2 regions of the Massilia sp. BGA-UO-ETr-WB1 genome follow, and region 2 is predicted to be linked to the other one. Evidence: predicted binding sites of a transcription regulator. Region 2 holds the regulator's gene; the other holds the start of a gene.
The links. Region 2 encodes HrcA, which represses chaperone genes, less so after heat shock. Its sites were predicted from a motif close to TTAGCACTCNNNNNNNNNGAGTGCTAA; they were not measured.

Region 1 (7,480 bases), on a different contig from region 2:
GATGGTGACGTTCGATTGGGCGAAAGCAGCGCTGCTCATTGCGCCCAGAACTGCGATGGAGATCAGAGTTTTTTTCATTACGAGTTTCCTTCAGTTTGTGTTGCATAAAAGGGTAAAGCTGGAACCACGGCTCAATTCTTGTGCTTGTCGGCGCTCGGCTTGCAGGCGCCACACTTTATAATTTGTGAGGGCAATCCCCGATTGCCGCACTGCGATTTCGGATAAGAAACGCGTCACTTATATAGGCTGCCGCTCGTTGTTGCCGGCTTCGTCACAGAGCGGTGGGCTCTGGAGGCGGCACTATACTGGCCGTTTGCTAATCCAGCAAGTGTTATGAATCGTCCAGTGTGCACCTGTAGACTGAACTGCAAGCTGAACCAAACAGCATTATTTATACAGCAATCAGCCCGGTTCTGCTTGGACTTGTTAGTTATAAGTAATTTCCACAATAGAATTTCAGGCTTGCGGGCAGGGTGCCGCCACGCCCTGCGGACGTCCTTGACGACGGCGGCGGAAGGGCTATGGTTTAATGACCGGGTCCGCTTCGCCTGCGCCACTTCCCGCCTCCCGGATACAACACTTCAGGAATTTTTTTTCAGTTTTGTGACTTTTTTTGTCTATGACAAACACACCGCTTCAGGCTGAATTGTGTTCATTGTCCGGGCTGGCCCGCCTGTGTCGTGGACAAGCTTCGCCATAGGGGAGATTCGGGCGGACGCACGCTCCGGCATGGGACACTTTCTCTACCGAAACGATTGTAGAATGCAGTTCGCAACCGGGCGCAAGCCCGCACGCCTTGAAAGCGCGGCCACCCCGAACATGTGGCCGCATATGCAAAATGAACACTGAGGCCCCCGCTTTGACAGTCCCCAGTACCATCAGCGACGTTGAGCGCGACACCGGCGTGGCCAAGGAAACCTTGCGCGTCTGGGAGCGCCGCTACGACTTCCCGCAGCCCCTGCGCGACCCGTTCGGCGAACGCGTCTACCCGACCGAACAGGTGGTCAAGCTGCGCCTGGTGAAACGGCTGATCGACCTGGGCTTTCGTCCCGGCAAAGTCATCCAGTACAGTCCGGAAGAACTGCAGGCGCTGGCCGAGAAGGCCGCCGACAGCAGCAAGACGCGCAGCCGCGCGCAGCACCCCGAACTGCAGGTCTACCTCGACTTGTGCAAGGCGCACCAGATGGACGCGCTGCGCCGCAAGCTGTCGCAGGCGCTGCTGGTGATGGGTTTGAAAAGCTTCGTCATCGACCTGGTCACGCCGCTGACGGTGATGGTGGGCGACGCCTGGGCCTCCGGCCGCTTCGCCGTCTTTGAGGAACACCTGTTCGCCGAATCGCTGCAAATGGTGATGCGCAGCGCCATCTTCTCGGTGCCGCAGGCGAACGCCGGCCACAACGGCGCGCCGCGCCCGCGCATCCTGCTCACCACCTTGCCGCAGGAACGCCACGGCCTGGGCCTGCTGATGGCCGAGGCGCTGTTCGCGGCCGAGGGGGCGCACGCCATTTCGCTCGGCATCCAGACCCCGGTGCCGGACATCGCCGACGCCGCCCGCAGCCTGGGCGTGGACAGCGTGGCGCTGTCGCTGTCGGCTTCCATGAACCCGCGCCAGGCGCTGGACGGCTTGAAAGAGCTGCGCGCGCGCCTGCCTGAAACGGTGGAAATCTGGGCCGGCGGCAACTGCTCGGCGCTGCGCAAGCGTCCGCCCGCCTTCGTGCGCGTGTTCCAGCTGGCCGAAATCGGCGGCGGCATCGCTGACTGGCGCGTGCGCATGCGCACCCAGGCCCTGCCGATCGGCTGATCGCCGGGTTAGCGCCGGTTAATGATCCAACAACCCCGCAGCGGCTGGGCGCCCGCGCTCTGGTAGAATACCGGCAGATTCCCCCGTCCGGCGCCGCCGGACCTTCGCTTGAAGCCCTCTACCGCACACCAATGTTTAGCTTCTTCAAGAAAAAACCTGTCCAGCCTGAGACTCCTCCCGCCCTGCCCCAGGCAGCCGCTCCCGCTCCCGCAGCCCATGCCGACGTCGCGCCGGCCACTGCGTCGGCCCCACCTGCCCCCGTGATTTCGCCCGGCGCCGAGCAGGACAAGCCGAACTGGATGGCCCGCCTGAAGGCCGGCCTGTCCAAGACTTCCGCCAACCTGTCGGTACTGTTCGTCGGCGCCAAGATCGACGACGAGCTGTACGAGGAACTGGAAGCGGCGCTGCTGATGGCCGACGCCGGCGTCGACGCCACCCAGTTCCTGCTCGACGCGCTCAAGCGCAAGGTCAAGGAAGACAAGCTGCTGGACGCGGCCGCCGTCAAGGCTGCGCTGAAAACGCTGATGGTCGAGCTGCTGGCGCCGCTGCAGAAACCGTTCGAGCTGGGCCGCCACCAGCCGCTGGTGATGATGATTTCCGGCGTCAACGGCGCCGGCAAGACCACCACCATCGGCAAGCTGGCCAAGCACATGCAGGGCCACGGCCAGTCCGTGCTGCTGGCCGCCGGCGACACCTTCCGCGCCGCCGCGCGCGAGCAGCTGATGGTGTGGGGCCAGCGCAACAACGTCACCGTCATCTCGCAAGAGTCCGGCGACCCGGCCGCCGTGTCCTACGACGCGGTGCAGTCGGCCAAGGCCAAGGGCATCGACGTGGTGATGATCGACACCGCCGGCCGCCTGCCGACCCAGCTGCACCTGATGGAAGAGCTGAAAAAGGTCAAGCGCGTGCTGGGCAAGGGCCTGGAAGGCGCGCCGCACGAAACCCTGCTGGTTATCGACGGCAACACCGGCCAGAACGCGCTGGCGCAGGTGAAAGCCTTCGACGACGCGCTGCAGCTGAGCGGCCTGATCATCACAAAGCTGGACGGCACCGCCAAGGGCGGCGTCATCGCCGCGATTGCCCGCGTGCGCCCGGTGCCGGTGTACTTCATCGGCATCGGCGAGCGCATCGAAGACTTGCAGCCGTTCAACGCCACGGAATTTGTCGAAGCCTTGCTCGGCTAAACGATATAAGGACGGCCCCCGCCCATGATTGAATTCCAGCACGTTAGCAAACAATACTCGGCCGACGCCACCGCGCTGCGCGACGTGTCGCTCACCGTCAACAAGGGCGAACTGGTGTTCCTGGCCGGCCCGTCCGGCGCCGGCAAGTCCACCCTGCTGAAAATGATCGCCGCCATGGAGCGCCCCAGCTCGGGCAAGGTGATCGTCAACGGCCAGGACATCGGCAAGCTGAAACCGGCCGGCGTGCCCTTTTTGCGCCGCAACCTGGGCCTGATCTTCCAGGAGCAGCGCCTGCTGACCGACCGCTCTATCCTGGCCAACGTGATGATGCCGCTGATGGTGACCGGCCAGCCGCGCGCGCAAGCCGAACAGCGCGCCCGCGCCGCGCTCGACAAGGTGGGCCTGGGCGACCGCGCCGGCGCTTCGCCGCTGGCCCTGTCCGGCGGCGAACAGCAGCGCGTGTCGATCGCGCGCGCCATCGTCAACCGGCCGCAAATCATCCTGGCCGACGAACCGACCGCCAACCTGGACCGCGCCAGCGCCGACCGCGTGCTGGACGCGCTGCGCGCCTTCCACTCGGTGGGCGTGACCTGTTTGATCTCCACCCACGACGACCAGGTGCTGGCCGGCGCGGCGCGCGTGATCCATCTGAAACAGGGACAGCTGCACAGCGTCAGCGATGCATCCGAGCAAGAGGTGGCCGCATGAGCAGCTGGTTCCGTCAACACGGCTTCGCGCTGGGCGCCGCGCTGGTGCACCTGCGCAAGGCGCCCGGCAGTTTCCTGTTCAACATCCTGGTGGTGGCCATCGCCCTGGCGCTGCCCTTCATGGGCCTGACCCTGCTGGACAATGTGCGCCCGCTGTCCGAACAGATGTCGGTCGATCCCGAAATCAGCCTGTTCATGAAGCAGGATGTGCCGCGCGAGCAATCGGCCGCGCTGGCCACGCCGCTGCGCGAACTGATGAAGGACGCCAAGATCATTTTCGTGCCGCGCGAAAAGGCGCTGGACAACCTGAAAGGCAAGAGCGGCCTGTCGGATGTGATCGCCACCCTGGGCGAAAACCCGCTGCCGGACAGCTACATCGTCAAGCTGGACGCCTTCCGCAGCGCCGCAGCCGGCCTGGACGTGGACCTGCTGGCCGAACAGATGCGCGCCCTGCCCGGCGTGGACACGGTGCAGATCGACTCGGCCTGGGTCAAGCGCCTGGCCGCGCTGATCGGCATCCTCAAGCTGGCCCTGCTGCTGCTGGCCGTCACCCTGGGCACGGTGGTGGTGGCGGTGGTGTTCAACACCATCCGCCTGCAGGTGCTGACGCAGCGCGAGGAAATCCTGGTGTCCAAGCTGATCGGCGCCACCGACACCTTCATCCACCGCCCCTTCTATTACACCGGCGCCCTGCTGGGCCTGTGCGCCGGCGGCGTGGCGCTGGGCGCGGTGGCGCTGGCGCTGCAGCCGCTGAACAAGGCCATTGCCGAGTTCGCCCGCCTGTACGCATCCGAATTCCAGCTGGGCGTGCTCGCGCCGCTGCCCATGGCCGGCCTGCTGGCCGTGTCCGCCGCGCTGGGCCTGGTCGGCGCGCTGCTGTCCGTGCAGCGCCACCTGGCCCGCCTCAACTGAGCGCCGGCGGGCAGCGTGCGTTCGCGCACAGTGCCCGCCGCCCCCGTCCGCTATCCTGTTCCCATTGACGTTTCGCAAACACAATCCGGTTTGCCTCGCCTTTGTCAAAAGCCATCGAATAGAATCTTCCCATAGCATTACCACTATCAGGGTCATTGAATCTGGCGATTGGCACTCATCGATCGAGAGTGCTAATATATGTCCAACCGATACCTTAACCAATGCTCAAAAGCAAGATTAAGCTGAGTTTAAGACGTATCCTGCAAGATGCAAGAATCCGAAACATTCCGTGTTCGACGAGCGAGGAAAGAAAAATGACTATGATGACCGCACCTGCCGCATTGGTACCCGCCAATAAAAATGCCATGGCACTGGGACTGGGATTCACTGGCAACCTGGGCAACCTGGACGCCTACATTTCGGCGGTGAACCGCCTGCCTATGCTCACGCCTGAAGACGAAAAACGCCTGGGCCGCAGCCTCAAGGACAACAACGACCTGGGCGCCGCGCAGGAGCTGGTGCTGTCGCACCTGCGCCTGGTGGTGTCGATCGCCCGCGGTTACCTGGGCTACGGCCTGCCGCACGCCGACCTGATCCAGGAAGGCAATATCGGCCTGATGAAAGCCGTCAAGCGTTTCGACGCCGACCAGGGCGTGCGCCTGGTGTCGTACGCCATGCACTGGATCAAGGCTGAAATCCACGAATACATCCTGAAGAACTGGCGCCTGGTCAAAGTGGCCACCACCAAGGCCCAGCGCAAGCTGTTCTTCAACCTGCGCAGCCACAAGACCGGCCTGGACGCCATGTCGCCGGCCCAGATCGACCAGCTGGCCAAGCTGCTGGACGTCAAGCGCGAAGAAGTGATCGAAATGGAAACGCGCTTGAGCGGCCGCGACATCGCGCTGGAATCGCCGACCGACGACGAAGACGACAAGTTCGCGCCTATCGCCTACCTGTCCTCCGAGCAAAGCGAGCCGACCCGCGTGCTGGAAGCCGAGCAAGTGACGCGTTTGCATTCGGAAGGCCTGGAAACGGCGCTGGGCAAGCTCGATCCGCGTTCGCGCCGCATCGTCGAAGCGCGCTGGCTGGCCAACGACGACGGCTCGGGCGCCACCTTGCACACGCTGGCCGACGAATTCGGCGTCTCGGCCGAGCGCATCCGCCAGATCGAAGCGGCCGCGCTGAAAAAAATGAAAGGCGCGCTCGCCGCCTACGTGTAAAAAATTGCTTTACCGACAAATGGGGTCAGGGTTAATTATTAATTAACCCTGACCCCATTTTGCGTTATCGTAATGTTCAGATGGGCAAGCGTGCGCCGCAATTGATGTGTTTTAGCTAATATTTTAATCCAGACAGGAGAACGAATATGCAGCTCAGAATCATCAGCCTTCTTACCTGCTTTGCCGGCTTCGGCATTGTCGCCGCGTGCAGCGTGGTGGCGCAGAACGGCGGCGGGGGTACTACACCGCCGCCGGCGCCCAAGCGCACCAGCGCCACCTATACCTTGACGGCGGGCCAGAGCGTGGCGCTCACGCCCACCGCCACGCTGAAACTGGAACGCATCAACGACAGCCGCTGCAAGACTGGCGCCGTGTGCGTCTGGGAAGGGTATATCAGCTACAGCTTCGTGCTGACCAACAACGGCACCGCCAGCAACTTCGTGCTGGCGGAGAAAATGCCGGGCGGTAGCAATACCGCCCTGCAGCAGGGCCTGCGCTTCACGCTGACCGGACTGGAACCGCCGGATCCGCCCGCGCTCCATGCTCCAGCGCCAACTTATCGGGTAAGCTTGAGGGTGGATATTTCCTAGCCACCAAGCTTAGCCACCTAAAGAGAGCCCATGACTTCGCCACACCGCCGCGCCCTCCCTTCCCTGCTTGTTTCCTCCATCCTCATCAGCATCGCCGTGGCGCCGGCCGCCTGGGCCAAAGGCCCGGTCGCGACCGGCACCGGCGGCGCGGTCGCCACCATCAGCGAACAGGCCAGCCAGTCGGCCATGGCCATCCTGAACCAGGGCGGCAACGCGGTCGACGCGGCGGTGGCGGCCGCCGCCACCTTGGGCGTGACCGATCCGTTCAGCTGCGGCATCGGCGGCGGCGGCTTCATGATGATTTACCTGGCCAAGGACAAGCGCGTGATCACCATCGACCACCGCGAAACGGCGCCCGCCAATTTCAAGCCCACCGTGTTCCAGCAGGACGGCAAGGAACTGGACTTCGAGCAGACCGTGGCCAGCGGCATGTCGGTCGGGGTGCCGGGCACGGTGCGCGGCTGGCACGAGGCGCTGGACCGCTACGGCTCCATGCCGCTGAAGAAGGTGCTGCAGCCGGCCATCAAGGTGGCGGCCGACGGTTTCCGGGTGAACGCCAATTTCTCCCGCCTGGTGGCGTCCAACGAGGGCAAGTTCCAGCTGTTCCCGGCCACGGCCAAGCTCTACCTGAGGGACGGCAAGGCGCTGCCGGAAGGCAGCCTGCTGCGCAATCCGGACCTGGCCAGGGCGTACCGCGAGCTGGCGGCGGGCGGCATCAAGGTCTTTTACGAAGGCAAGATCGGGCGCGCCATCGTCGACACCGTGAACAATCCGGGCGGCAAGGTGCGCGCCGGCGCCATGACCATGGCCGACCTGGCCAACTACGAGGCCCGCATCCGCCAGCCGCTGCGCTCGAGCTATCGCGGCTACGACCTCTACGGCATGCCCCTGCCCAGCAGCGGCGGCGTGGCAGTGGCCGAGGCGCTCAACATCCTGGAAGGCTACGACCTGAAGTCCATGCCGCGCGACAAGGTGGAGCACCTGTACCTGGAAGCGAGCCGCCTGGCCTTCGCCGACCGCAACGCCTACCTGGCCGACCCAGAGTACCTGGAAGCGCCGGTGCAAG
Region 2 (7,480 bases):
GCCGAACTTGAAGGTGGTGGCGCCCACCGCCACGCTCAGGTTGTCGCTGCCGTTTTGCAGCACCAGGCCGCTATTGGCCACCGGCTGCGTCACGCCTTGGCTGGTGACGAACACGCCGGTCACGTCGAACGACGCTTTGCCGCCGCAGGCGCTCAGCGCCACCAGCAGGGCCGCCGCAGCGGTAGTGCGTACAGGGAATGCTTTCATTGATATGCTCCAGGCTTCTTAGATGCAGGTGACGGCGACGGTGTTGACGGCGGCCGTCGGCATCTTCGCCGCGGTGCCGTTGGCGACGGTGCAAGTCTGGCCGGTTGGCTGCTTGAGCACGGTCACGCCGTAGGGCGCGCCATTCGGCACCAGGCCCGGGAAGGTGAACGTGGCGGCGCCGGCCAGCGGGGCCACCGTGTTGTCGCCGTTGGCCAGGACCAGGCCGGCGCCGGTCAGGCCGGTGATCGTGCCGCCCAGCGGGTACGGGTCGGTGGTGCAGGTGATCACCGTGGTGCTGTAGGTGTAGTAGTTGATCTTGTTCTTGTTGTTGCTCGGGGTGCACTTCTGGCCGTCCGGGCTCTTGTCGACCAGCACTTCGAACGCGGTGTCCGGCGCCAGCAGGTCGGGGAAGGAGAAGCTCGACGGCGCGCCGTCGATCACCAGCTGCTTGCCGCCGTTGCTGAGGATCAGGCCGGCACGGTTCAGGCCGATAATGCTGCCGCTCACCGGCAGGCTGCCGCCGTCGCTGCCGCCGCAAGCGGCCAGCGCGCTGGCCAACAGCAGGGCGGCGCCGCAACGCGAGGTCAAACTTTTCATAAAACTCTCCAGATACTGATGTAACTACAAAGATAGGGAAGGCCGGGCCTTGCGGCTGCGGATGCGGTAGGCGCAATTGGCGCTTATTTTAGTGCATCCCGAACCGGCAACTTGTAACAGCTTGTGACTTTTGGCATGGCGAAACCGGCTATTGTACTTGTGTCACGCTGCATACGGAGCGTCTGCCGCTGATACGGCAGCGGTTTTTTACGGCGCCATGGCGGTCGTGCACCGTCACCGCCCACTCGCCGGGCACGCCGCGCTCCATGGCCATGAAGCCGAAACCGCCGATCCAGGTGCTGAACTGGTCGGCCACGGCGCCCGGCGCCGGGCTGATCCCGGCCGGCAGCCGGGCCGGCAGCGGGGCCATGTCCTCGGCGGTGCCGGAGAAGCCGGCCACGAACTGGGTCGGGTGCGGGCTGGAAAAGCTCAGCTGCTGCCACAGGTGCACATGGCCGGACAGCAGCGCCTGCACGCGCGCCGGCAGCAGCTGCGGATTGAGCGAGCCGAAGCTTTGCTGCAGGCCGAGGTCGCCCAGGTGCCAGTCGAGCTGGCCGTTTTCCTTGACCTCGGCGCCCACGCCCAGGATGGGGTGGTGCATCACGCCGATGTTCCACTCGGCCCGCTGCGCCAGCGCGTCCAGCCGGCGGTAGGTGGCGCGGTACTGCTCGTAGCCGGTGTCGCCCGGCTGCAGGCCTTTCCAGGTGGTGGAGGCGGTGTCGGCCACCAGCAGCTGGGCGCCGCCGCCCAGCGGCACGGCGTAGGGGGCGCTATAGTTGCCGCCGGCATCCTGTGCGGGATCGATGCAGTCGCGCCCGCTTTGCAGGGGGCGCGGGTCGAGCAGGCGCCACCAGCCCTGGCCGGCGCGCTCGCAGTTTTCGTGGTTGCCGCGCGCCACCACCCACGGCGCGGCCGACAGCAGGGCGGCGCCGGGGCGGAAGAAGTCCTCGCGCCAGGCGTCCCAGCCGTAGCCGTAGGGGCTGCCTGCGCAGCCCGCGTTGCCGGGCGGGCAGGGGTTTTCGCGGTAGTGGTAGTCGCCCACGTGCACCACCAGGTCCGGCCGCCACGCGGCCGCCGCTGCGGCCACGGTGGCGAAGGGATAGGCTTGCGGGTCGTTGCAGTCCTGGAATTCGTTGCCGCTCTTTTTCATGCGGCAGCCGGTATCGCCGATGACGACGATGCGCTGTGGCTCGGCGCGCGGCACGGGCAGGGGGATGGCCAAGCCCGGGCCCAGCACGCTGACGCTGGCGGCGGCCGGCGGCAGGTCCGCCTCGCACACGCGCAGCGGGAACGCGGAGGGCTTGGCGTCGGCCTTGGTGGCGTTGGGGCGCAGCGGCAGGGTGGCGGGCGCGGCGCGCAGCGCCATCGGGCGGCTGGCGCCGTCCACCACGATGGCGGGGCAGGACGGCGCGTCCAGCACCACGCGCGCCACGGCGCCGGACTCTCCCATCAGCACGTAGGCGGCGTAGCCGTCCGGCGCGGCCAGCACGCTGGCCGGGGACGGCCGTGCCGGGCTGGCCGCCGGGGGCCGGGTGGCGCAGGCCGCCAGCAGGACCAGGGGGGCCAACGAGGCCAGCGAGGCCAGTGGGACCCGAATGGCCGGGGGCAGGGCGCGCAAGGCGGGCAGTTTGGACAAAGCGGACTCCATGTGGACAATTCGCCAATTTTACATGCGCTGCGCATGCCCTGCGCGCCCCCCGGTACGCGCCCGCCGAAGCTCCCCGTGCCGGCGCAGCCGTGCGACAATACCGGCATGACTGCCCGCACGCCCCTGAAAGCCATCCTGTTCGACCTGGACGACACGCTGTGGCCGATCGCCCCCGTGATCGCCCAGGCCGAAGTGACCCTGCACGCCTGGCTGGCCGAGCACGCGCCGCGGGTGGCGCAGCAATTTTCCATCGACGAGCTGCGCGCGCGCCGCATGGCGCTGCTGGCCGAGCGCCCCGAGTTGCACGTGGACCTGGCCAGCCTGCGCCGCGCCGGCCTGCAAGCCGCGTTCGCCGAGCTGGGCGAGGACGAGCGCCACCTGGACGGCGCCATGCGCCACTTCTCGGCCGCGCGCAACGCCGTCCAGCTGTACGACGACGTGCTGCCCGGCCTGCTCAAGCTGAAGGAGCGCCTGGTGCTGGGCACCATCACCAACGGCAACGCGGATCTTGAAGTTGTCGGCATGGCCCACCATTTCAAGGTGTCGCTGGCGGCCGCCCACTTCGGCAGCGCCAAGCCGGACCCGGCCATTTTCCTGGAGGCGTGCCGGGCGCTGAACGTGCCGCCGTCGGCGGCGGTGTATGTCGGCGACGATTTGAAACTGGACGTGGAGGGCGCCCAGCGCGCCGGCCTGCGCGCGGTGTGGATGAACCGGCGCGGCAGCGCGGCGCTGCTGGAGGCCGAGGCGCACGGCATCGCGCCGGACGCGGTCTGCGCCACATTCGACGAACTTCTGGACTGGCTGGAGAACCAGCTGGCAGATTGATATACTGCCGGCGTGCGTCTGCGTGCATAATAAGCCCATGCAACTCGATATTCGTGCCCAAACCCTGCTCAAGGCGCTCGTGGAGCGCTACATTGCCGACGGCCAGCCGGTAGGCTCGCGCGCGCTGTCGAAAATTTCGGGACTGGAGCTGTCCCCGGCCACCATCCGCAACATCATGGCGGACCTGGAGGAGCTGGGCTACGTGGCCAGCCCGCACACCTCGGCCGGCCGCATCCCCACGCCGCGCGGCTACCGCATCTTCGTCGACACCCTGCTGACCGTGCAGCACATCGACGAGAGCTCGGTGGAAGCGCGCATGCGCCTGCCCAGCCAGCAGCCGCAAAAGCTGATCGCCAACGCGGCGCAGATGCTGTCCTCGCTGTCCCAGTTCGCCGGGGTGGTGATGGCGCCGCGCCACGAGTCGGTGTTCCAGCAGATTGAATTCCTGCGCCTGTCGGAAAAACGCATCCTGCTGGTGATCGTCAGCCCGGCCGGCGACGTGCAGAACCGCATGCTGCTGACCGACGTCGACTACACGCCGGCCCAGCTGGTGCAGTCGGCCAACTACATCAACCAGCATTACAGCGGCCTGGCGCTGGAGGAAGTGCGCGGGCGCATGCAGGGCGAGCTGCGCCAGCTGCAGACCGACATGGGGCGATTGATGCAGCAGGCGGTGGAGGCCGGCAGCGAAGCCATGGCCGACAGCGCGGACGACATGGTGATCGCCGGCGAGCGCAACCTGCTGTCGGTGAGCGACCTGTCGTCCAACATGACGTCGCTGCGCCAGATGTTCGACATGTTCGAGCAGAAGACCGGGCTGATGCAGCTGCTCGACGTGTCGAGCAAGGCTTCCGGCGTGCAGATTTATATCGGCGGCGAATCGCACCTGGTGCCGATGGACGAGATGAGCGTGGTGACGGCGCCGTATGAAGCGAACGGCAAGATCGTCGGCACGCTGGGTGTGATCGGGCCGACGCGCATGGCTTACGAGCGGGTCATCCCTATCGTGGACATCACCGCCAAGCTCCTGTCAAACGCCTTGAGCAACCACTAGGCCGCCAACATCACGGCTTGTGCGGGCAGGCCGTCTTGACGCAGTTGCCGTAGATGGCCAGCGCGTGCTCGGCGATCTTGAAGCCGCGCGCTTCGGCGATGTTTTGCTGGCGGTGCTCGATTTCCTCGTCGAAGAATTCTTCCACCCGGCCACAGTCCAGGCACACCAGGTGGTCGTGGTGCGAACCGGCGTTCAGCTCGAAAATGGCTTTGCCGGTTTCGAAGTGGTTGCGGTTCAGCAGGCCGGCCTGCTCGAACTGGGTCAGCACACGGTATACCGTTGCCAGGCCAACATCCATATTGTCCGCCAGCAGGATCTTGTAAACATCCTCCGCAGTCAGGTGGCGCACCGGGCTATTCTGGAAGATGTCGAGGATCTTCAGGCGCGGCAGAGTCGCTTTCAGGCCGCTTGCCTTCAGGTCGGTTGGGTTGTTGCTCATGTTTCTTACTCGTGTGTGGGACAATGTGCTTTATCATATAGTGTTTTGGCACTTCCGCTCAATCGATTTGAGGTCATTTATGCGCATCACCCAGGCTATACCGCAGTCCATGTTGCACACTATGAAACGCCGCACGCCCCTCGCGGCGGGCGCGATTTGCCTTGCGCTGGCCGTTTCCGGCTGCGCCTCGCTCAGCACGCTGGGCGAAAAGAAGGCTGACCTGAAAGTCGAAGACAACGCGGTGGTGGCCGGCAAAGGCGCCCAGGTCCGCAGCATTTCGCAACTGCAGAAGTTCATGTGGTTCTTCTCGCCCTACCGTCCGGACATCCAGCAGGGCAACTTCATTTCCCAGGAAATGCTGCAGCAACTGAAACCGGGCATGACGCGCGACCAGGTCCGCTTCATCCTCGGCACGCCGCTCTTGCAGGACATCTTCCACGCCGAGCGCTGGGACTACCCGTTCCGCCTGGCCCGTGGCAATGGCGAAACCATCGACAGCACCGTGGTGGTCTACTTCAAGGAAGGCAAGGTCGACCGCTTCGAAGGCGGCAACCTGCCTACCGAGCAGGAGTACATCGCGCTGATCGCCGGCCCGCCCAAGACCGCCAAGCAGGCGCTGAAGGAGCAGAACAAGGGCGTCTCGCCCGGCACCGCGCCGCTGCCGGCCGGCACCGACTCGGGCGCCGCCGCACCCGTGCCCGTGACGCCGAAAATCGAATCGAAGTAAGAAGGACCGAGCATGACTGAACTGAACATTGCAATCGCGGGCGCGAGCGGCCGCATGGGCCGCATGCTGATCGAAGCCGTGCAGGGCACGCCGGAAGTGCGCCTGTCCGGCGCGCTGGACCGGGCCGGTTCGCCCAGCCTGGGCCAGGACGCGGCCGCCTTCTCCGGCAAGCCGGCCGGGGTGGCCATCGAAGCGGACCTGGCCAAGGGCCTGGCCGGCGCGCAGGTGCTGATCGACTTCACCCGCCCGGAAGGCACGCTGGAACACCTGGCGTACTGCGCCGAGCACGGCATCAAGATGGTGATCGGCACCACCGGCTTCGACGAGGCCGGCAAGGCCGCCATCGCCGAGGCGGCCAAGAAAACCGCCATCGTGTTCGCGCCCAACATGAGCGTGGGCGTCAACGTCACCCTGAAGCTGCTGCAACTGGCCGCCAAGAACCTGAACACCGGCTACGACATCGAAATCATCGAAGCGCACCACCGCCACAAGGTGGACGCGCCGTCCGGCACCGCGCTGAAGATGGGCGAAGTGGTGGCCGAGGCGCTGGGCCGCGACCTGAAGGATTGCGCGGTCTACGCGCGCGAAGGCGTGACCGGTCCGCGCGACCCGTCTTCCATCGGCTTTGCCACCATCCGCGGCGGCGACATCATCGGCGACCACACCGTGCTGTTCGCGGCGGACGGCGAGCGCATCGAGATCAGCCACAAATCCAGCAGCCGCGTGTCCTACGCCAACGGTTCGGTGCGCGCCGCGCGCTTCCTGGCCGACAAGTCCGTGGGCTTGTTCGACATGAATGACGTGCTGTCGCTGAACTGACGATGGGCGACCTGGAGAACCACTTCAGCCTGGCCCGCTACTGGGAACAGGGCGATGCGCTGAGCCACGCGGTGGCTTACGTGCTGCTGGCGATGTCGCTGGTGAGCTGGTACTTCATCCTGTCCAAGGCGTTTGCCTCGTGGCGGGTGCGGCGCAGCGCAGGCGCGGTGGAAACCTTCTGGAACGCGCCCACCATGGGCGACGGCGTGGCCGCGCTGGAAGCGGCCGACCCGGAACGCATCTACCTGCCGCTGGCGCAGCAAGGCGCGGCGCAGGTGGACGTGGTCAACCAGCGCACCCTGGCGGGCGAGATGGACCACGCCGAGCAGGTCACGCGCGTGCTGCGCGGCGCCATCCACCGTTCCACCATCAAGCTGGAAAGCGGGCTGACGCTGCTGGCCTCGATCGGCTCCACCGCGCCCTTCGTCGGCCTGCTGGGCACGGTGTGGGGCATTTACCATGCGCTGTCGGCCGTCTCCAGCCATGGCACGGTGCAGATCGACAAGATCGCCGGCCCGGTCGGCGAGGCGCTGATCATGACCGGCATCGGCCTCATGGTGGCGATCCCCGCGGTGCTGGCCTACAATGGATTCAACCGCGTCAACCGCCTCACCCTGTCCGAACTGGACGCGTTCGCGCACGACCTGCACGCCTACCTGACCAAAGCCCGCTAAGGAACCGCCATGGCCTTCGGCGCGTTCAACCACCACCGGCAGAAGGAAGCGATGTCCGACATCAACGTCACGCCCATGGTGGACGTGATGCTGGTGTTGCTGGTGATCTTCATCCTGGGCGCGCCCGCCTTCACCAGCGCGGTCAAGCTGGACCTGCCCAAGGCGCAGGCGCAGCAGTCGCAGCAGCAGCCGGCCACGGTGACGGTGGCCATCGACGGCGCCGGCAAGATTTACTGGAACAATGAAGCGGTCGCCCAGGCCGTGCTCGAGCAGCGCCTGGACGAAGCGGCCAGGCTGGAAGTACAGCCCGAGCTGCAGCTGCGGGCCGACAAGGACACCCGCTACGAAGTGGTGGCGCAAGTGATGGCGGCCGCGCAAACGCGCGGCCTGAGCAAGATGGGTTTCGTTACCGACCCGAAGGAAAAAAAATAATGGCTACCGCAGAACTGAACGGCGCAGCGATCAAGGATTTCGACAGCTTCCACGCCGA

Region 1: rpoH (RNA polymerase sigma factor RpoH) is a predicted target of HrcA. The motif match lies at 4,773-4,799, and genes of this name have one in related genera.

The regions. Positions count from the first base shown of each region.
Region 1 covers NZ_JCAQOT010000026.1:764,851-772,330, forward strand. The annotation lists gene AC56DV_RS25770 (porin) at 1-78, opposite strand, end outside; gene AC56DV_RS25775 (MerR family transcriptional regulator) at 860-1,801, shown strand; gene ftsY (signal recognition particle-docking protein FtsY) at 1,933-2,985, shown strand; gene AC56DV_RS25785 (cell division ATP-binding protein FtsE) at 3,010-3,693, shown strand; gene ftsX (permease-like cell division protein FtsX) at 3,690-4,604, shown strand; gene rpoH (RNA polymerase sigma factor RpoH) at 4,925-5,824, shown strand; gene AC56DV_RS25800 (hypothetical protein) at 5,971-6,414, shown strand; gene ggt (gamma-glutamyltransferase) at 6,445-7,480, shown strand, end outside.
Region 2 covers NZ_JCAQOT010000021.1:639,400-646,879, reverse strand. The annotation lists gene AC56DV_RS07615 (hypothetical protein) at 1-207, opposite strand, end outside; gene AC56DV_RS07610 (hypothetical protein) at 226-804, opposite strand; gene AC56DV_RS07605 (metallophosphoesterase family protein) at 953-2,440, opposite strand; gene AC56DV_RS07600 (HAD family hydrolase) at 2,558-3,277, shown strand; gene hrcA (heat-inducible transcriptional repressor HrcA) at 3,315-4,331, shown strand; gene fur (ferric iron uptake transcriptional regulator) at 4,342-4,770, opposite strand; gene AC56DV_RS07585 (outer membrane protein assembly factor BamE) at 4,892-5,497, shown strand; gene dapB (4-hydroxy-tetrahydrodipicolinate reductase) at 5,510-6,316, shown strand; gene AC56DV_RS07575 (MotA/TolQ/ExbB proton channel family protein) at 6,319-6,990, shown strand; gene AC56DV_RS07570 (ExbD/TolR family protein) at 7,000-7,422, shown strand; gene AC56DV_RS07565 (barstar family protein) at 7,422-7,480, shown strand, end outside.